DNA from 4 places in the Pantoea dispersa genome. Region 2 is predicted to be linked to each of the others. Evidence: predicted binding sites of a transcription regulator. Region 2 holds the regulator's gene; each other region holds the start of a gene.
The links. Region 2 encodes sigma-54, which starts transcription at its own class of promoters, with help from an activator protein. Its sites were predicted from a motif close to GTTGGCACANNTTTCGCTNT; they were not measured.
Positions count from the first base shown of each region.

Region 1: the regulator sigma-54 is predicted to act here: its motif matches at 3,204-3,223, upstream of glnK (P-II family nitrogen regulator).
Region 3: the regulator sigma-54 is predicted to act here: its motif matches at 2,455-2,474, upstream of K7H94_RS01660 (gamma carbonic anhydrase family protein).
Region 4: the regulator sigma-54 is predicted to act here: its motif matches at 2,009-2,028, upstream of K7H94_RS14665 (gamma-glutamyltransferase family protein).

Region 1 is NZ_CP082346.1:2,944,183-2,949,478, forward strand. Features, by position in the region: gene K7H94_RS13860 (YbaY family lipoprotein) at 1-349, opposite strand, end outside; gene K7H94_RS13865 (hypothetical protein) at 365-556, shown strand; gene tesB (acyl-CoA thioesterase II) at 553-1,416, shown strand; gene amtB (ammonium transporter AmtB) at 1,489-2,778, opposite strand; gene glnK (P-II family nitrogen regulator) at 2,812-3,150, opposite strand; gene K7H94_RS13885 (SmdB family multidrug efflux ABC transporter permease/ATP-binding protein) at 3,410-5,185, opposite strand; gene K7H94_RS13890 (SmdA family multidrug ABC transporter permease/ATP-binding protein) at 5,178-5,296, opposite strand, start outside.
Region 2 is NZ_CP082346.1:3,467,244-3,472,539, reverse strand. Features, by position in the region: gene rapZ (RNase adapter RapZ) at 1-824, opposite strand, end outside; gene ptsN (PTS IIA-like nitrogen regulatory protein PtsN) at 877-1,359, opposite strand; gene hpf (ribosome hibernation promoting factor) at 1,526-1,813, opposite strand; gene rpoN (RNA polymerase factor sigma-54) at 1,835-3,268, opposite strand; gene lptB (LPS export ABC transporter ATP-binding protein) at 3,317-4,042, opposite strand; gene lptA (lipopolysaccharide ABC transporter substrate-binding protein LptA) at 4,048-4,602, opposite strand; gene lptC (LPS export ABC transporter periplasmic protein LptC) at 4,577-5,149, opposite strand; gene kdsC (3-deoxy-manno-octulosonate-8-phosphatase KdsC) at 5,146-5,296, opposite strand, start outside.
Region 3 is NZ_CP082346.1:340,659-345,954, reverse strand. Features, by position in the region: tRNA gene K7H94_RS01675 (tRNA-Ala) at 186-261, opposite strand; tRNA gene K7H94_RS01670 (tRNA-Ile) at 378-454, opposite strand; rRNA gene K7H94_RS01665 (16S ribosomal RNA) at 529-2,070, opposite strand; gene K7H94_RS01660 (gamma carbonic anhydrase family protein) at 2,563-3,117, shown strand; gene K7H94_RS01655 (DUF1488 family protein) at 3,093-3,341, opposite strand; gene aroE (shikimate dehydrogenase) at 3,338-4,156, opposite strand; gene tsaC (L-threonylcarbamoyladenylate synthase type 1 TsaC) at 4,159-4,734, opposite strand; gene K7H94_RS01640 (DNA topoisomerase family protein) at 4,737-5,285, opposite strand.
Region 4 is NZ_CP082346.1:3,112,707-3,118,002, forward strand. Features, by position in the region: gene K7H94_RS14650 (amino acid ABC transporter permease) at 1-108, opposite strand, end outside; gene K7H94_RS14655 (transporter substrate-binding domain-containing protein) at 121-906, opposite strand; gene hpxU (MurR/RpiR family transcriptional regulator HpxU) at 1,101-1,940, opposite strand; gene K7H94_RS14665 (gamma-glutamyltransferase family protein) at 2,133-3,719, shown strand; gene hpxX (oxalurate catabolism protein HpxX) at 3,731-3,916, shown strand; gene K7H94_RS14675 (AtzE family amidohydrolase) at 3,913-5,296, shown strand, end outside.

The sequences.
Region 1 (5,296 bases), 520 kb from region 2:
CGCTCAGCAAAATGCGCGCGTTCGGCTGGATATCGGCCGGGTTAAAGGGCAGCACAAACTGGAACGGTGCCTGTTTGCCCTCGGTGCGAACCACACGCTGTGACAGCACTTTGGACGTCGCGTCCGCCAGTGACGCATCGGCCAGCGTCACGGTCAGCACCGCATCCGGCGGCAGCGCAATACGCTGGCGAATATAGACGGAACCGCTTACGTTCGGCTGGGCAATTGCCGACGGCTGCCCGGCCACGCTGGCGCCTAAAGTTGGCGTCGGCACGGGTTTACTGTGATCGGCACAGCCTGTGATTGCCACCGCCAGTGTCATACCGCTAATTACATGCCAGAGTTTCATCGATGTCGTCTCCTTATGAACACTATGATTGTCGGCGGTAAATTTATTGGCTGGGTTTTCCACCGCCGATTGCTGTTAATTCTGGCACAAAAATCCGCTTTGCGCCTGAAGCCCCGCCATGCTGCTGAAAACCGGGTAAAAGCGTTGCGCAAACTGGTCGGATCTTTCACACTGACGCCATTGGCATCACTGAGGGATCCGTTATGAGCCAGGCACTGCATAACCTGCTTAATTTATTGAATCTGGAAAAACTGGAAGAAGGCCTGTTTCGTGGGCAGAGTGAAGACCTCGGCCTGCGCCAGGTGTTTGGCGGCCAGGTGGTGGGACAGGCGCTGTATGCGGCAAAACAAACCGTGCCGGAAGCCCGTATCATTCACTCCTTCCACAGCTACTTTCTGCGCCCGGGCGACAGCCAGAAAGCCATTATTTACGATGTGGAAACCCTGCGCGACGGTAAAAGCTTCAGCGCCCGCCGCGTCAGCGCCGTACAAAATGGTCAGCCGATCTTCTACATGACCGCCTCCTTTCAGGCACCGGAAAATGGCTTCGAACATCAGAACAGCATGCCGCAGGTGCCGGGACCCGATAACCTGCCCTCCGAGCAGGATCTCGCCCACCGGCTGGCTGCGCACCTGCCGCTCAAGCTGAAAGAAAAATTCCTCGCCGAGCGCCCACTGGATATCCGTCCGGTGCAGATCCACAATCCGCTGAAAGGCCACGTTGATGAGCCGCTGCGCCAGGTCTGGGTGCGTGCCAATGGCCAGCTGCCGGACGATCGCCGCATTCATCAATATCTGCTGGGCTACGCTTCCGATCTCAACTTTCTGCCGGTCGCGCTGCAGCCGCATGGCAAAGGCTTCCTTGAGCCGGATATGCAGGTGGCGACGATTGACCACTCCATGTGGTTCCACCGTCCATTCGACCTCTCCGAGTGGCTCCTGTACAGCGTGGTAAGCACCTCAGCGTCCGGCGCGCGCGGCTTCGTGCGCGGTGAGTTCTTCAGCCAGGACGGCACGCTGGTGGCGACGACGGTGCAGGAAGGGGTGATGCGTCAGCGCGAAGCATAAAAAAAGGGGCGATTATCTCGCCCCTTTCTCATCATTATAGTTATAGCGCACTGCTCTTCTGCCAGCCGGCACTTACTGGTTGTAAGCGTTCTCGCCGTGGCTGTTCACATCCAGACCTTCACGTTCCTGTTCTTCCGGTACGCGCAGGCCAACAATCATATCTGCCAGCTTGAAGCCGATGAAGGCGACCACGCCAGACCAGACGATGGTCAGGCCACAGCTGAACAGCTGAACCCAAACCTGATGGCCCATAGTCACGCCTTCTGCGTAGCCCACGCCGCCCAGTGACGAGGAGGCAAACACGCCGGTCAGGACACAACCGAGGATACCGCACACGCCGTGCACACCGAACACGTCGCACGGGTCATCCACGCGCAGCCATTTCTTCAGCGTTGTCACACCCCAGATACCTGCCAGGCCACCGGCCAGACCGATAATCAGTGCGCCGCCGACGCCGACATAACCACAGGCTGGCGTGATGGCAACCAGACCGGCGATGAAGCCAGAAGACGCACCCAGCAGTGAAGGCTTACCGCGCAGCGCCCACTCACCGAACACCCACGACAGCACGGCACCCGCAGTGGCCACCACGGTATTCAGGAAGGCCAGCGCCGCGATTTCGTTCGCGGAAGACGCAGAGCCGGCGTTGAAACCGAACCAGCCAACGTACAGAATCGCGGTACCGGTAAACACCATCGGCAGGTTATGCGGTTTGAACGCTTCTTTACCGAAGCCAGCACGCTTGCCTACCAGGTAAGCACCAACCAGACCGGCAACGGCGGCGTTGATGTGCACCACGGTACCGCCAGCGAAGTCCAGCGCGCCATCCTGTGCCAGGAAGCCGCCAGCCCACACCATATGTGCGATAGGCAGATAGGCCAGCGTCAGCCACACCAGTACGAAAATCAGTACCGCAGAGAAGCGAATACGCTCAGCCAGCGAACCAACAATCAGCCCCACGGTGATACAGGCAAAGGAAGCCTGGAACGCCACGTGAATGTACTGATAGAAGCTGCCCATCACCGCTTTCAGCTCAATATTTTTCAGCATCGCCCACTGGAAGTTACCGAAGAAGGCGTTGCCTTCGCTGAACGCCAGCGAGTAGCCGTAGACGATCCACAGTACGCACACTAACGCGAACGTCACCGCGACCTGCGTCAGCATCGACAGCACGTTTTTGCCGCGAATCAGGCCGCCGTAAAACAGGGCAATGCCGGGAATTGTCATGAACAGTACCAGCGCGGTACAAATCATCATAAACGCGTTATCGGCTTTATCCGCTACGGCAGGCGCAGCTGCCATCGCAAGAGACGGTAACAGCGCCAGGCTGGTGAGGCCCAACTTAGTCATTACTTTATTCATTTCTTTCCATCCCATCACAATTCAGAGCCCCAGTTACAGTGCTGCTTCGTCGGTCTCGCCGGTACGAATACGAATCACGCGCTGCAGTTCCGCGACGAAAATTTTGCCGTCGCCAATTTTGCCGGTGTACGCGGCTTTGCTGATCACATCCACCACTTCATCCAGCTGATCGTCCGCAATCGCAATATCGATTTTTACTTTTGGCAGGAAGTTAACGCTGTACTCGGCACCGCGGTACAGTTCTGCATGGCCTTTCTGACGACCGAAGCCTTTCACTTCGGTCACGGTCAGGCCCTGAATGCCAATGGAGGATAAGGCTTCACGCACGTCCTCCAGCTTAAATGGTTTGATTACCACGGTAACCAGCTTCATACGTTCCCCTCCGGATATAAAAATAGGTGAGTCTTCGCGGACACGCAGAGAGTTAAGCAAAGGCTGTGCCACAAATGGCAAAAGTGGGCGCTAAGGCTGCCGGGCGCAGAGTATCGCGCTCCGGTATGGCGTAACGGGCAAGGTTTTCACTCGGAAAAACAGAAAGGTGGGACTTTACTGCACTCCTTTGGTGCTTGCGGCCTCAAAGGAGTGCATCAATACAGAACATTCCGATAAATCTGCGCAAAAAAGGTGCAAATCACCCCTCTGCCGTTGCGGGTATGCCCGCCGCGAGTTCATCGCCAGCCTGCTGCAGCTGGTACATCTGCCAGTAACGGCCCTGCTGCGCCAGCAGTTCGGTGTGTGTGCCGCGTTCGACTACCTGACCACGGTGCAGCACCAGAATCTGATCCGCTTCGGTGATGGTGGAAAGACGGTGAGCAATCACCACCAGTGTGCTGTGCTGGCGCAGCGTGCGCAGCGCCTGCTGAATCGCCTGCTCGGTGCCTGAGTCGATATTGGCAGTGGCCTCATCGAGGATCAGAATCTGCGGCAGCGACACCAGCACGCGTGCCAGCGCCAGCAGCTGCTTCTGCCCGACCGACAGCGTGTTCCCCTGCTCACCGAGCCGGGTATGAATACCGTCGCGCATCGCGCGGGCCAGCGGTGCCAGCTGCACCTTCTCCAGCGCGCGCCACACGTCCTCTTCGCTGATATCGCGTCCCAAACGCACGTTGGCCAGCAGCGTATCGGCCAGTACCACCGGATCCTGTTGCACCATCGCCACGCTGCCGCGCAGCACATCGTGCGTCAGCTGGCGCAGCGGGCGGCCATCCAGTTCTATGCTGCCGCGCGTCACCGGATAGTAGCCCATCAGCAGATTGGCTAAGGTGCTTTTGCCGCTGCCGGTGTGGCCGACCAGTGCCACGAAGCCGCGCGCCGGCACCTCGAGATCGATATGGCTGAGCACGTCGCGGTTGTCGCGGTAGGCAAAGCTGACATCGCGCAGGGTGATACGCCCGGAAGCCAGCGGCTGAGCGTCACTGCCGTAGCCCTGCTGCGCCGCATCCATCAGTTCAAAAATACGCTCGCCCGACACCACCGCCTGCTGCAGCATTGACTGCTGCGTGGTGAGCTCAATCAGTGGCTCGTTAAGGCGGCCAAGATAAGTGATAAAGGCATAGAGCACGCCAACCTCAAACACGCCCGGCGTAGCAAAGCTGAACAGCATCAGCAGACCGCACAAAATCAGTGCAGAAAACAGGCTGAGCAGCGGACGCAGCAGAAAGCCGTCCAGCCGCAGCGTCTCCATCCGCGCCAGATAGTGTGAACGGCTGGCTTCGCCCATGCGCTCGCCAAAGCGTGCCTGCTGGCGAAACTGCTGGATCACGCTCATGCCGTTAATCACTTCGTTGAAGCCATTATTGATTTCGGCCAGATAGCTACGTACGCGGCGCGCAATCGGCGTGCTGTAGCGCTGATAGATCAGCATCACCGTTAACACCAGCGGGAAAATCACCAGCGCCACCAGCGCCATACGCCAGTCGAGTGCAAACATCGCCACCAGCATCGCGCCAATCAGCGCAGCGCTGCGCAGCACAGTGGCCACCACCGTGACGTAAAGATCTTTGATCACTTCGGTGTCGTTGGTGACGCGCGAAATAATCTGCCCTACCGGCTGGGTATCGAAGGCACTGAGCGGCTGGCGCAGCGCCGCATTCATCACGTCGACGCGCAGCTGCTGCACAACGCCAATCGCCGCGCGGTTAAACAGCAGCGCCTGGATATAGTGCAGACCCGCTGCCAGCAGCTGTAGCAGCACAAAGCCCACCAGCAGCCCGGCCACGATGCCCCACGGCATCTGGTGTTTTGCCACCAGGTTATCGATAAAATAGCTCACCAGCACCGGACCGGTGACTTCGGCAGCAGCAGCGATCCACAGCATGCCGACGGCCAGCCACAGCGATTTGCGCCACGGTTTACCGTAAGCCAGCAGGCGTTTCAGCGTTGGCCATAAGCGTTGCGATTTAGCCATGGTCGGCTCCCTGTTCTGACTCGTCCTCATCCAGCGCGGCTTCCAGCTGCTGATAGCGATACATATCGCGATACCAGCCCGGCTGCGCCGCCAGCGTATCGTGATCGCCGC
Region 2 (5,296 bases):
CGGGACTGCACATTTTTACCGCGCGAACGGAAATAGTCTGCCAGCTGTTCGGCAATGTAGACCGAACGGTGCTTACCGCCGGTACAGCCAATCGCCACAGTCAGATAGCTGCGGTTATTGGTTTCCAGCATCGGCAGCCACAGCTCGAGATAGCTGCGCGTCTGGTAGATAAAGTTATGCACTTCGGTGTGACGATCAAGGAAGGCCGCCACCGGACGATCGAGCCCGGTCATCGGACGCAGCTTCGGATCCCAGTGCGGGTTAGGCAGGAAACGCACGTCAAACACGTAATCGGCGTCGATCGGGATGCCGTGCTTGAAGCCGAAGGATTCAAACACCATGGTGAGTTCGCGCTCACGCTTGCCCAGCAGGCGCGTGCGCAGCATTTCTGCCAGCTCATGCACCGACATCTCTGAGGTATCGATGATCAGATCGGCACGCGAGCGCAGCGGCTCCAGCAGATCGTTTTCCTCATCAATGGCGCTTTCCAGCGACAGATTTTTGCTGGAGAGCGGATGCAGGCGGCGCGTGTCGCTGTAGCGGCGGATCAGCGTATTGCGATCGGCGTCCAGAAACAGCAGCTGTGGCGAGAACGCTTCCGGCAGATTGTTCAGTGCCTGCTCAAACACCTCCGGTGATTCCGGCATGTTGCGCACGTCAATGCTAACCGCCGCTGAGATATTGCGCTCGGTTAAGGTGTTCGCCAGCTCCGGCAGCAGCACCACCGGCAGGTTATCGACACAGTAGAAGCCCATATCCTCAAGGGCGCGCAGCGCGACTGATTTTCCTGAGCCTGACCGACCGCTAACGATCATCAGCACCATCACATTTCTCCCGTGTTAAACCGGCACGCAGGCCGGTAAAAGTGTCTGTCGCTTAAGCGTGATCTTCCTGAGCTTCTGTAATGATGGCGTAGAGCTCTTCATCGCTCTGTGCCGCGCGCAAACGGCGGCAGACGGTTTTATCCGCCAGGCGTTTCGCCACCAGCGACAGGGTGTGCAGATGGGTTTTGCACTGGTCTGCGGGCACCAGCAGGGCAAACAGCAGGTCAACCGGCTGGTTGTCGACGGCGTCAAAGGCGATAGGCTGGTCGAGGCTGATAAACACGCCAACGGCGCGCAGCGTATCCTCCTCCAGCTTGCCGTGCGGGATGGCGATGCCGTTGCCAATGCCGGTACTGCCCATGCGTTCACGGGTCAGGATGGCTTCAAAAAGCGTCTGGTGCGGCAGATTGAGCTGCTTAGCGGCCAGCTCGCTGATAATTTCCAGCGCGCGCTTTTTACTCTGGCAGTGTACGCCGCTGCGGGTGCAGTCCAGCGAAAGGACCGCGCTCAATTCCAGTGTCAGATCGTTGTTCATCATCGTTTCACTTGCGTGTTCACATAGCCGTAAGGCACGTACCGGGACACCGCGAACGGGCAGGGCAGGTGACTGCAGGCGCTTGCGCAGATGACAAAACGGGGCGGTGACCCGCCCCATTTCTCCTCTGAGTGCTGAACCCGTCAGCACTCTGCAAGCGTGAAGGTTAGTGTTTTTTCAGTTTGTCTTTGTGTTTGGTCAGCTGACGGGCCAGCTTGTCAATCAACCCGTCGATGGCCGCGTACATGTCTTCCGCTTCCGATGTGGCGTGCAGCTCCCCGCCGTTGACGTGCAGGGTTGCTTCCGCAATCTGCGTCACCTTCTCCACTTTCAGAACAATATAAACCTGATTGATACGATCAAAATAGTGTTCCAGTTTGGCAAATTTGTTATTTACAAATTCGCGCAGTGGGTCGGTTATCTCAACATTCAGTCCGGTAAGGTTTAGCTGCATAGGTCTTCCTTCTTGTTTCGGTCAAACCAGCTGCTTGCGCTGGTTTGATGGCGGTATAGATAAAGACTCGCGATACTTAGCAACCGTACGTCGCGCCACCATGATGCCCTGTTCAGATAACATGGAGGTCAGTTTGCTGTCGCTCAAGGGTTTTGCGGGATTTTCCGCGGAGATTAATTTTTTCACCAGTGCACGGATCGCCGTCGACGAGGCTTCGCCACCGCCTTCGGTGCTGACGTGACTGGAGAAAAAATACTTCAGTTCAAAAATGCCACGCGGGCTGTGCAAATACTTTTGCGTGGTGACGCGGGAAATGGTGGATTCATGCATATCCACGGCCTGGGCGATATCCGCCAGTACCATCGGACGCATATACTCTTCACCCTGTTCAAAAAACGCCTGCTGCTGTTCGACAATACAGCGCGTCACTTTCAGCAGCGTGTCGTTGCGGCTCTCCAGGCTCTTAATCAGCCAGCGGGCTTCCTGTAAGTTGCTGCGAATAAACTGACTGTCACTGTCATTACGCGCAGAACCGCCCATCGCGGCGTAATGCTGATTAATCTTCAGGCGCGGCAGGCTGTCAGCGTTCAGCTCCACCGTCCAGCGTGTGCCAGTCTTGCGCACCAGCACATCGGGAATCACATACTCGGGCTCGCTGGTATTGATGGACTGCCCGGGGCGCGGATCGAGCGACTGAATCAGCAGCATCGCTTCCTTCAGCACCTCTTCTTTCAGCCGCGTCACGCGCATCAGGCTGCGGAAATCGTGGTTAGCCAGCAGGTCGAGGTGCTCGCTGACGATCAGCCGTGCTTCGTTCAGCATCGGCATATCGGCCGCATACTGCGACAGCTGTACCAGCAGGCAGTCACGCAGATCGCGTGCGCCGACGCCCACCGGATCGAAACGCTGTACGCGCTTCAGCACCGCTTCCACCTCTTCCAGCGTCAGCTCTTCGTCACCAATACTCTCACAAATGTCCTGTAAGCTGACGGTGAGATAACCGGTATCGTCAATGGCATCGACGATGGAGGTAGCGATGGCGCGGTCGGTGTCGGTGAACGGCGTCAGTTCCACCTGCCACATCAGATAGTCCTGCAGCGACTGCGTGGTTTCACCCTGATACACCGGCAGCTCGTCGTCCTGGTAATCGGTGCCGGTGCCGGAGGGCGTGCCGGCCGTGTAGATCTCGTCCCAGGAGGCATCGAGCGGCAGCTCTTCCGGCATCTCTTTCTGTTCGAGTGCCTCACGGGTATCTAACGCCTCGTTCTCCTGAAATTCGCGGGCGTCGACTTCATCGTGCAGATCGGTTTGTTCAAGCAGCGGATTGCTTTCCAGCGCCAGTTGCAGTTCCTGCTGGAGTTCAAGCGTAGAGAGTTGCAGCAAGCGGATTGCCTGCTGCAACTGGGGAGTCATCGCCAGCTGTTGGCTGAGCCTGAGTTGCAAACCTTGCTTCATAATCCGGCTAGAATTTCCTAAGCAAATGTCGGGTATGCCGACACCTTATCAGAGTCTGAACTCTTCGCCCAAATAAACCCGCTTAACCTGCTCATCTGCAAGAATTTCATCTGGCGTGCCGTGGGCAATCAGATGGCCCTGGCTGACGATATATGCGCGCTCACACACCGCGAGCGTTTCACGCACGTTGTGGTCGGTGATCAGCACGCCGAGGCCGCTGTCACGCAGGTGTTCGATGATCTTTTTGATATCGATAACGGAGATGGGGTCAACGCCGGCAAAAGGTTCATCCAGCAGGATAAACTTTGGATTGGCGGCCAGTGCACGGGCAATCTCGACGCGACGACGTTCACCGCCTGACAGCGCCTGGCCCATGCTGTCGCGCAGATGGCCGATGTGGAACTCGTCCATCAGCTCATTGGCGCGATCCTGACGCTGCTCTTCCGTCAGGTCGTCACGCACCTGCAGTACTGCCATCAGGTTGTCGTAGACGCTCAGACGGCGAAAGATCGACGCTTCCTGCGGCAGATAACCGATGCCGCGCCGCGCGCGCGCATGCAGCGGCAGAATACTGATATCTTCTTCATCAATAATAATGCGGCCGGCATCGCGCGGCACGATGCCTACCACCATGTAGAAGGTGGTGGTTTTACCGGCCCCGTTGGGACCCAGCAGGCCGACAATCTCGCCGGATTTCACCTGCAGGCTGACATCTTCTACTACGCGACGGCCTTTGTAGGCTTTCGCCAGGTTTTCAGCGACTAATGTGGCCATAGCGATCAGTTACTCTTTTTGGGGCTCGCAGACGAACCGTTTTTATCCTGCAGCTGCGACGGCACCAGCACGGTGGTGACACGCTTGCTCTGGCCCTGACTGTAGGCCTGCATTTTCTGCTCTTTCACCAGATAGGTGATGCGATCGCCTTTGATGTTGCTGTCCTGCTGCTCAATAAAGGCGTTGCCGGTCAGCTCGACGAAATCGTTGGCCAGCTCATAGTGCAGTTTGGCGGCGTGCCCCTGCACCGGTTTGCCGTTGTCCTGCATCTGATAAAAGGTGGCTGGATTGCCGTAGGCATCAACGATGGTTTTGTTGCTGTCGCCGCCGGGACGCGTTACCACCACTTTATCGGCGGTAATTTTGATGGTGCCCTGGGTCACGATCACGTTGCCGGTAAAGGTGGCGACGTTACCCTGCAAATCGAGCGCCTGGTTCACCGAGTCGATGTTAACCGGCTTGTCCGAATCGCCCGTTAACGCCAGCGCCGGCAGGCTGGTTGCCAGCAGCGCACTCACCAGCAGCAACTTAAGGCTATTTTTGTTCATTTTGAATTTCATAGGAGGTTTTGACCTTTTCAAGCAGCTCGGCATTCTTTGTCCGTAGGTTGCCGCGCATCTTCATGCCAGTGGAGTTAAAACTGCGGCCAAATAGGGTGACCTGATCGTCAGACGTCACATCCTGGCTGACCAGATTAACCTGAGCATTATCCGTGATGATGCGCTCAAGCTGGGAATCCTGCGTCAATGTGTGTACTTCAACGTGGCCATAAAGATACAGCATACGATCTTTCGTCAGCTTTGCCTTGTCAGCACGAACCGACCACGTGGGCACTTTGTTTTCGTCGTAAGTGGTCATCACCGGATTATCGAACCAGCTCACTTCTTCGGCCGAAAAGTAGGTCACTTTATCCGAGACCAGCTTATAGGCCAGCGCACCCGTCGGGTTATACACCACGGTGCTGGAGTTGGCGCTGGTGTAGGTCGGCGCCTGATCGTTGGTCGCCACCGGCGTGGCGCTGTCGTCCTGGTTGGTAAGATTCCAGCCGATCAGCACCAGGGCGATCAGCGCCAGAATCAGCGTTATCCAACGCCTGCTTTTACTCATACTGATTGCCCTTTGGCATCCTCAAATTTGTTCTGCGCCAGCAAAATCAGGTCGCATAGCTCACGTACCGCACCGCGACCGCCAGCAATGCGCGTCACGTAATGCGCGCGCGGCAGTAACACCGGATGCGCATCGGCGACGGCCACG
Region 3 (5,296 bases), 890 kb from region 2:
TTTGCAACGCTGCAGACTGCAAGCATTTGAGAGACCCGAACACATCGTAAATTTCATTCTTATTACGGAGAATGAACACGACGTGTCGTTTCAATTTTCAGCTTGTTCCGGATTGTTAAAGAGCAATAACTTCGCAATGCATTCAGTAAATGCATTCTGAAGTTGTATCAACGCGGGTTCGTTGATGGTGGAGCTAAGCGGGATCGAACCGCTGACCTCCTGCGTGCAAGGCAGGCGCTCTCCCAGCTGAGCTATAGCCCCGATGAGTGTTGTAAAACGCATGAGTACCAAGGAGAATCATTTTTCAGGCAAGGCGCAGTGTCGCGACGCATAGTCTTCTATGCGAGCGGCGCTGTAACGCAGCATGAGAAATGATTTGGTAGGCCTGAGTGGACTTGAACCACCGACCTCACCCTTATCAGGGGTGCGCTCTAACCACCTGAGCTACAAGCCTGCAGGCGTTTTACGCTCTTCTCTAAAGTTCATCAGACAATCTGTGTGAGCACTTCGCGGGAAGGTATCTTCAGGTAAGGAGGTGATCCAACCGCAGGTTCCCCTACGGTTACCTTGTTACGACTTCACCCCAGTCATGAATCACAAAGTGGTAAGCGCCCTCCCGAAGGTTAAGCTACCTACTTCTTTTGCAACCCACTCCCATGGTGTGACGGGCGGTGTGTACAAGGCCCGGGAACGTATTCACCGTAGCATTCTGATCTACGATTACTAGCGATTCCGACTTCATGGAGTCGAGTTGCAGACTCCAATCCGGACTACGACGCACTTTATGAGGTCCGCTTGCTCTCGCGAGGTCGCTTCTCTTTGTATGCGCCATTGTAGCACGTGTGTAGCCCTGGCCGTAAGGGCCATGATGACTTGACGTCATCCCCACCTTCCTCCGGTTTATCACCGGCAGTCTCCTTTGAGTTCCCGGCCGAGCCGCTGGCAACAAAGGATAAGGGTTGCGCTCGTTGCGGGACTTAACCCAACATTTCACAACACGAGCTGACGACAGCCATGCAGCACCTGTCTCAGAGTTCCCGAAGGCACCAAAGCATCTCTGCTAAGTTCTCTGGATGTCAAGGCCAGGTAAGGTTCTTCGCGTTGCATCGAATTAAACCACATGCTCCACCGCTTGTGCGGGCCCCCGTCAATTCATTTGAGTTTTAACCTTGCGGCCGTACTCCCCAGGCGGTCGACTTAACGCGTTAGCTCCGGAAGCCACGCCTCAAGGGCACAACCTCCAAGTCGACATCGTTTACGGCGTGGACTACCAGGGTATCTAATCCTGTTTGCTCCCCACGCTTTCGCACCTGAGCGTCAGTCTTCGTCCAGGGGGCCGCCTTCGCCACCGGTATTCCTCCAGATCTCTACGCATTTCACCGCTACACCTGGAATTCTACCCCCCTCTACGAGACTCAAGCCTGCCAGTTTCAAATGCAGTTCCCAGGTTAAGCCCGGGGATTTCACATCTGACTTAACAGACCGCCTGCGTGCGCTTTACGCCCAGTAATTCCGATTAACGCTTGCACCCTCCGTATTACCGCGGCTGCTGGCACGGAGTTAGCCGGTGCTTCTTCTGCGGGTAACGTCAATCGGCAAGGTTATTAACCTCACCGCCTTCCTCCCCGCTGAAAGTACTTTACAACCCGAAGGCCTTCTTCATACACGCGGCATGGCTGCATCAGGCTTGCGCCCATTGTGCAATATTCCCCACTGCTGCCTCCCGTAGGAGTCTGGACCGTGTCTCAGTTCCAGTGTGGCTGGTCATCCTCTCAGACCAGCTAGGGATCGTCGCCTAGGTGAGCCATTACCCCACCTACTAGCTAATCCCATCTGGGCACATCCGATGGTGTGAGGCCCGAAGGTCCCCCACTTTGGTCTCGCGACGTTATGCGGTATTAGCTACCGTTTCCAGTAGTTATCCCCCTCCATCGGGCAGTTTCCCAGACATTACTCACCCGTCCGCCACTCGCCACCCAAAGAGCAAGCTCTTCTGTGCTGCCGTTCGACTTGCATGTGTTAGGCCTGCCGCCAGCGTTCAATCTGAGCCATGATCAAACTCTTCAATTTAAAGTTTGATTTGCTGCAACCAGTGCAGCGATGCTCTGTGAATTAAACTTCGTAATGAATTACGTGTTCACTCAGCAAAGACTTGATATTTTTTACGTCCGGAGACGCTGATATCAATCCTGCGAGTGCCCACACAGATTGTCTGATAAATTGTTAAAGAGCGGTGCGACGCGGCGTTCGGCCTGCTGTCGCGAGGTGGCGTATATTACGCTTTCCTCCTTCAGAGTCAAACACTTTTTTCAGCGTTTTTCTCCGGCGGGGTGAATCGCTTCACGCCCTGCTGAGCCGCCTACGTTGCCGCTTTGCCGTCTCAGTGGTGGCGCATTATAGGGATCCGGATTTTTTGCACAACCCCTTTTTTCGATCTTTTTTATCGACTGGCGAGTTTTCACTCTTTTCGCTGCGATCGCGAGCGATCCGCGCAAAAATCAGCTTGTTTACCCGCACCGGAAGTCGCAGGCTAGCGGGAAACATTAAAAAAGGAGAAATAGAATGTCTGTAGCCCTGCGCCCTTATAAGCAACATATTCCCCATACCGGTGAGCGCGTGATGGTGGATAGCAGCAGCGTGGTCGTTGGCGAAGTCGAGCTGGCTGATGATGTCAGCATCTGGCCACTGGTAGCAATCCGCGGTGACGTGAATAAAGTAGTGATTGGTAAACGCAGCAATATCCAGGATGGCAGCGTGCTGCACGTTACGCATAAATCCAGCAGTAATCCCGATGGCTTTCCATTGGTCATCGGTGAAGACGTAACAGTAGGACACAAAGCAATGCTGCACGGCTGCACCATTGGCAACCGCGTGCTGGTGGGTATGGGCTCGATCCTGCTGGATGGCGCGATCGTCGAAGATGAGGTGATGATTGGCGCCGGCAGCCTGGTGCCACCCGGTAAACGCCTGCAAAGCGGCTATCTCTATTTAGGCAGCCCGGTGAAGCAGATCAGGCCACTAAGCGAAGCGGAAATAGCCGGACTGCTTTATTCGGCCAGTAATTATGTCGGCTGGAAAGATGAATACCTGGCTCAGGGCAGCCACAGCCAGCCCTGATCGTCGGCCTGCTCCGCCCGGAGCAGCTGCTCGGCCTCTTCCTCCAGATCCCAGCGATGCGCGCTAAACAGCGCCATCGCCTCTCCGGCACCAAAGCGCTGCTGCAGCGCCGGCAGCGATATTGCGCAGGTTAGTCCCATACCATTTACTAATACCGGGAACAGCACCGCCTGCCGGACTGCGTCCCAGCTTTCCCGATCGGGAAACTGGATAGCCTGATTCATGCCTGCATCGCCTGTTTAAGTTGATCGATGACCGGCGCGATCTCCGGCATAACGCCATGCCACAGCTGAAACGCATGCGCCGCCTGGCCCACCAGCATGCCGAGTCCATCCGCCAGCTGCTGTGTGCCGTGCTGCTGGCACCACGCCAGAAATGGCGTCAGCCCCTGCTGATAAAACATGTCGTAACAGCGCACCTGCGCATCAATCAGCGTAACCGGCAGCGGCGGCACGTCGCCCGCTACGCCGCTGGAGGTGGCATTGATGATCAGATCAAAACGTTCACCGGCCAGTTGATCAAAACTCATCGCCTGGATCGCCCCACTGTGCTGGAAAAGCTCAGCCAGCTGTTGCGCGCGTTCTGCCGTGCGGTTTACCACCACCAGCGCGCAGCCCGTCGAGAGCAGCGGCAGGATCACCCCACGCGCCGCACCGCCCGCGCCCACCAGCAGAATGCGATCGCCCGGCCGGATCAGCTGCAGCCGTTGCAGATCGCTCAGCAGGCCGATGCCGTCCGTGTTATCACCCAGAATCGAACCATCGGCTCTCTTCTTTAAGGTATTAACCGCGCCGGATAATGCCGCGCGTTCGCTGAGCTCATCCGCGAATTCCCATGCCTGCTGTTTAAACGGCAGCGTAACATTGGCGCCTTTGCCACCAGCCGCAAAAAACGCCTCTATCGCCTGCGGGAACCCTTCCAGCGGTGCGCAGATGCGTCCGTAGGGATGTTCAATACCGGTCTGCTCAGCAAAAGCGGCGTGAATAAACGGAGATTTGCTGTGGGCGATGGGATGACCAAAAACGGCAAACTTTTCCATAATCAGCCCTGACGAATGAGTTCACCGCTAATAGCATCGCGGATTTCAGAAGGATTCAGGCGACCGCCGGTGGCCGCCTGCAACACCGGGAACTGCGAGCCAAACTGCTCTGCCACTTCGGCGGCGCTGCGGCACGGCGGCTGACCGGTTAAATTCGCGCTGGTTGAGACCAGCGGCTTGCCAAATCCGCGACACAGCGCCTGAACCTGCGGATGATCGCTGACGCGAATCGCCAGCGAATCAAAGCGGCCGGTTAACCAGCGCGGCGTATGCGGCGAAGCAGGCACCACATAGGTGACCGGACCCGGCCAGCTGGCAAACATACGTTCGCGCTGCAGCACGGTGAGTTCGCGATCGGCAATATAAGGCTCGAGCTGCGCATAATCAGCGGCGATCAGGATCAGCCCCTTTTCTACCGGGCGCTGTTTCAGCTCCAGCAGGGCCATCACCGCGCTTTCGCTGTCCGGATCGCAGCCAAGGCCGAATACGGCTTCGGTAGGGTAAGCAATCACTTGCTGTTGCTGAAGTTGTTCGATGCAGAAGTCGAGGCTTCCGGGTGCATGCTGGCTCTGGTTCATGATCACTCTTCATCCTGGGCGATGGGCTTGCCGCAGCGTTTGCTGGCGCAGAAGCGCTTCATGCCCTGTGCGGTTTTCTTTTCTATTAATAACGGGAACTGGCAATGGGGGCAGACACCTTCCAGCGGCGTGGCGTTGATCGCGAACTGGCAGTCGGGATATCGATCGCAGGCATGGAAGGTTTTGCCATAGCGTGAACGGCGCTGCACCAGCTTGCCGCTGGCGCACTGCGGGCAGGCAATTGCGGTTTCGTCCGGCTTATCGATGGTTTCCGTGTAATCACACTCCGGATAGTGGCTACAGCCGACAAACATGCCGAATCGCCCCTGGCGCAGCACTTTGTCCGCACCACACTGCGGGCAGGCATGGCCTTCCAGCACTTTGACAATATGGCCATCACCCTGGCTTTTCAGCGGGCGAATATAGTCGCAGGTTGGATAATTCACACAGCCGAGAAAAGGCCCGTGTTTGCCGGCACGTATCACTAATTCTGCCCCGCAGGCGGGGCAGGGATCGTGTTTACGCACGGTAAATAGTGCTGGTTTACTCATATTACCGAATG
Region 4 (5,296 bases), 350 kb from region 2:
GACACCGCCCACCGTCGCCAGCACCGTAAGCTGCACCGTGACCCACAGTCCGGCCAGCAGCTCTGGCCAGTGCGGCCAGAGATCTGCAAAGTTAAGTTGCCCAATCATTGGCCGTTCCTGTTATGCGCCGAGGTTGGCAGGCAGCGGCGCTTTCAGCCACTCTTCCGACAGCTTGTTCAGCGTGCCGTCTTTAATACCCTGCTCAATCAGTGCGTTCACTTTCTCTTTCAGCGCTGGCTCATTCTTTTTCAGGCCGATAAAGCACGGTGAATCTTTCAGCATAAACTGCGGCACCGGGGCTTTTTCCGCGTTCTGGCGCGCAATCGCCGCGACCACCAGGTTACCGGTGGCGACATACTGCACCTGACCGGAGAGATAGGCGGACAGCGTGGTGTTGTTATCTTCGTAGCGCTTCACCTGGGCATCTTTCGGGGCGACATCGCTCAGCACCATGTCCTCTACCGCACCGCGCGTTACGCCAATCGATTTACCGCTCAGCGCCGCCGCATCTTTCAGCGTCTCGCCTTTCGGGCCGAACACGCCGAGGAAGAACGGTGCGTAGGCGCGGCTGAAGTCGATCACTTTTTCGCGCTCGGCGTTTTTGCCCATGCTGGAGATCACCAGGTCGACCTTGTCGGTCTGCAGATACGGTACGCGGTTGGCACTGGTCACCGGCACCAGCTGCAACTTCAGTTTCATCTGCTTCGCGAGGTATTTCGCCATGTCGATGTCATAGCCCTGCGGCTGCAAATCGGTACCGACCGAGCCAAACGGCGGGAAGTCCTGCGGCACCGCCACGCGAATCACGCCACGCTTCTGGATATCCTGCAGCTGATCGGCCATGGCGCTGCCTGCCTGCGCCAGCAGCAATGCTGCCCCTGCTACTGCCAGTAATACTTTGTTCATTATGCACCCCGGTGAGTTAATGGTGAAACAAAAGATTCTTGATAAATTGATTTGCAACTAATGTGCCAACCACAACGGGCAGCAAACGCAGCGGCTAAGCGGAGGATTTAAGGCGATTAAGGGCGCATCTTAACGGGGAGCACCCCGTTAGCAGACGCGATCAAAAAAGGTGCAAAGCACCAAAACGGTGCCCTTTAGCGGTGTTCCAGCTCGTCGAGCTGCTGGTAAAGATCGGCAATCTGATGAATGCGCTGACGCCCCTGCGACAGCATTTCGTGCAGTAGCGCGTTGGCCAGCAGGTTGATCAGGCTCATTGCCGAGGCGTAGCTGTCAAAGGCGGAAACGCTGTCGAGCGGTGCGCACAGCTGCCAGCGCGCCAGGGTGAGAATGCCCTGCGCCTGCGGTTCGCACAGCACCAGCACCGGGATGCCGCTCTGCTGCAGCTGCTGCATCAGTGGACGAATGATGCGTGGCCGGCGGCGAAACGCCATCACCACCACCACATCTTCCGGCGTCATGTCCACCAGCTCTTCGCCCAGCGTCTGGCCTGGCTGCGGCAACACCTGCACCTGAGCGCGCGCCTGCAGCAGCTGCTGACGCAGGTGCAGCGCCACCGGATACGCGTTGCGCATCCCAATGATGAACACCCGCCGTGCGGCGCCAAGCGCGGCAATCACCTCGCTAAACTGCCGGGCGTCAATGCTGTTGACCCACTGCGTCAGGTTCGCCATCTCCTGCTTGTAATGACGTGACAGCAGCGTGTTGCCCTGCACCGCATCGCGGTTATCGGTCAGCGGCATTCCGCTCTGGCGCAGGGTGCGCAGCTCATCACGCATGTCTTTGTATTTTTCATAGCCGAGGCGTTTGAACAGCCGGCTTACCGTGGCCTTTGATACGCCGCTGAGCCGCGCCAGCTCAGCGCTGTTATAGCTAATCAGATCATCAAAGTGGTCAAACACAAAGTCAGCAATGCGCTGCTCCTGCGGCGACAGTTGCGGATAGTGACTGCGAAGGCGTTCATCGAGCTGTTTCATCATCGGTCCTGTAACTTTCGTTTCATCACAAGCTAGCATAAATCGATCCAGGCTGGCGTAACACCAAAACTGGAACGGCTCTTGCTTTACCATTAGTACAGACTGGTAGCGGCGCAATTTGTTGCGCTTGTTTTCCCTATCCAGCGCGCCAAATCGCGCCGCTACCAAAGAATAATCCGGGAACAGTTCATTATGATTCAAAGCAATATGGCCCCGATGGGCATGGCGGTGACGCCACATCACCTTGCCAGCGAAAGCGCACTGGCGGTTCTGCGTGAAGGCGGCAACGCGCTGGAAGCCATGGTGGCCGCCGCGGCGACCATTGCGGTGGTCTACCCACACATGAATGGCCTCGGCGGCGACGGCTTCTGGCTGGTGGTGCCGCCCAGCGGCGATCCAATTGCTATCGATGCCAGCGGCGCCGCCGGCTCGCTGGCGCACCCCGACTTTTATCACGGTGAGAGCCATATTCCGCATCGCGGCCCTAAAGCGGCACTGACGGTTGCCGGCACCGTCAGCGGCTGGCAGGAGGCGCTGACGCTGGCGCACGAACTGGGCGCGACGCCGCTGCCGCTGAGCCGTTTGCTGCGCGATGCGATTCGCTATGCGGCCGATGGCATTCCGGTCACCGCCTCGCAGGCGGCAGCGACGGCGGCAAAACAGCATGAGCTGCAACATCAGCCCGGTTTTGCCGCCACCTTTCTGCCTGATGGCGCACCGCCCGCCGCCGGCAGTCGTTTTACCCAGCCGGCGCTGGCGCAGACGCTGAGCGTGCTGAGCGAGCAAGGACTGGAGAGCTTTTATCGCGGTGAGCTGGCGCACCATCTGGCGCGCGAAATGGGCGCGCTCGGCATGCCGATTACGCTGGACGATTTACACCGGCAGCGCGCCCGGCGCTGCACGCCGCTGCACCTCGCGCACAGCGAAGGCGATATCTGGAACATAACGCCGCCAACGCAGGGGCTGGTATCGCTGGCGATCCTCGGGATCACCGATCGTCTGGCGATGGCCGACGCCAGTGAAGCGCAGACGGTGCACCGCATCGTTGAAGCCACCAAACAGGCCTTTGCCTTGCGCGATCAACACATCACCGATCCGCGTCACATGGCGATTGATGTGCAGTCGCTGCTGAATGCCGATTATCTCGGCACGCTGGCCGCGCAGGTGCGGGACGATCGCGCCGCGCCCTGGGGCACCGGACGCGGACCGGGCGATACCGTGTGGATGGGGGTGATGGACAGCAGCGGCCTGGCGGTCTCCTTTATCCAGAGCATTTACCACGAATTTGGCAGCGGCGTCGTGCTGCCCGGCACCGGTATTACCTGGCAAAACCGTGGCGCGGCGTTCAGCCTGCAGCCGGATCACCTGCTGACGCTGGCACCGGGCAAACAGCCGTTCCATACGCTCAATCCAGCGGCGGCGCGCCTGAAGGATGGCCGCACGCTGGTGTACGGCTCAATGGGCGGTGATGGCCAGCCGCAAACCCAGGCAGCGATCTTTACCCGCTATGTCATTCAGAGCCAGCCGCTGCAGCAGGCGGTCAGCGCACCGCGCTGGCTACTTGGCCGCACGTGGGGCCAATCCTCGGACTCCCTCAAGCTGGAGGCGCGCATCGCGCCTGAAACCGTGCAGCAACTGCGCGCGCTCGGTCATGAGGTCGAACTGCTGGCTGAATACAGTGAAGTGGTGGGCCACGCTGGCGCCATCGTCAGACACAACAATGGCATGCTGGAAGGCGCGTTTGATCCGCGCAGCAACGGCAGCGCTGCCGGTTTTTAACGGAGACAATCATGAGTGCACAACCGGACTGGGCAACCTATATCGCCCAAATGGAACAGATTCTGGCGCTGGAGCTGGACGACACGCGCCGCGCCGAACTGCTGACGCAGTTTAACCGTATCGCCGCGATGGCGCAGCCGCTGATGGCGCTGCCGCTGGACGATCGCCTGGAAGTGGCGGGAGTGTTTCATCCATGACGCTGGCAGCCTTATCGATTAGCCAGCTGCAGCAGGCACTGGCGCAGGGCGATCTCAGCGCGCGCGACATCGCACAGCAGACGCTGGCCGCCATTGAACAGCATAACCCGGCCATCAACGCCTGGACCGCCGTCACCGCGCAGCGCATGCTGCGGGAAGCCGATCGGCTGGATCAGCAGTGTCAGCGCGGCGAGCCGCTGCCGGCGCTGGCTGGCATTCCCTATGCGGTAAAAAACCTGTTTGACGTCGCCGGTCACAGCACGCTTGCCGGTGCCAGCCTGTTCAGCGAGCGACCGGTGGCACAGCAGGATGCGTGGGCGGTCTCTCAGCTGCAGCAGAGCGGCGCGCTGCTCTCCGGCATGCTGAATATGGACGCCTACGCCTACGGCTTTACCACCGAGAACACCCATTATGGTGCCACCCGCAACCCGCGCGATCTGTCGCGCGTGGCCGGCGGTTCATCTGGCGGTTCCGCGGCAGCCGTCGCTGCCGGGCTGGTGCACTTTTCACTCGGCACCGACACCAACGGCTCGATTCGCGTGCCTGCTTCGCTGTGCGGCATTTTCGGCCTGAAACCTACCTTTGGTCGTCTGTCGCGCAGCGGCAGCCATCCGTTTGTCGCCAGCCTCGATCACATCGGTCCGTTTGCCCGCTCGGTGGAAGATTTGAGTCTGGTCTACGATGCGCTGCAGGGCGGCGACGCCAGCGATGCGTTTCAGGCGGCGCGCCCTGCGGAACCGGTCAGTGACAGGCTCTCTGCAGGCAGCGAAAAGCTGCGCAGCGCGGTACTGGGCGGCTTTTTTGCTGACTGGTGCAGCGATGAGGCGCGCGCGGCGGTGACGGTAGCGGCCAGCGCGCTCGGCGCGACAGAAGAAGTGACGCTGCCCCAGGCCGAACTGGCGCGCTCGGCCGCGTTTATCATGACCGCCGCGGAAGGCGGCAATCATTATCTGCCAGCGCTGCGCACCCAGCCAGAACGCTTTGAGCCGAATTCACGCGAACGCCTGCTGGCTGGCGCGATGCTGCCCGCCGCGTGGTATGTGCAGGCCCAGCGTTTCCGCCGTCACTTCCAGCAGCAGGTGCTGCCGCTGTTCGACCATTATGATGTGCTGATCGCCCCGGCCACGCCCTGTACCGCCACCACCATCGGCCAGGAAACCATCCACATCAACGGTCAGGATTTGCCGACACGCGCCAGCATGGGCATGCTGACGCAGCCGATTTCGTTCCTCGGCCTGCCGGTGTGTAGCGTACCGCTGCTCACCGCCAGCGGCTTACCAATTGGCCTGCAGCTGATTGCCGCGCCGTTTAACGAACAGCTGGCGCTGCGCGCCGCCTGGGCACTGCAGCAGCAGGGTGTGACGCTGCCACAAACCTCTT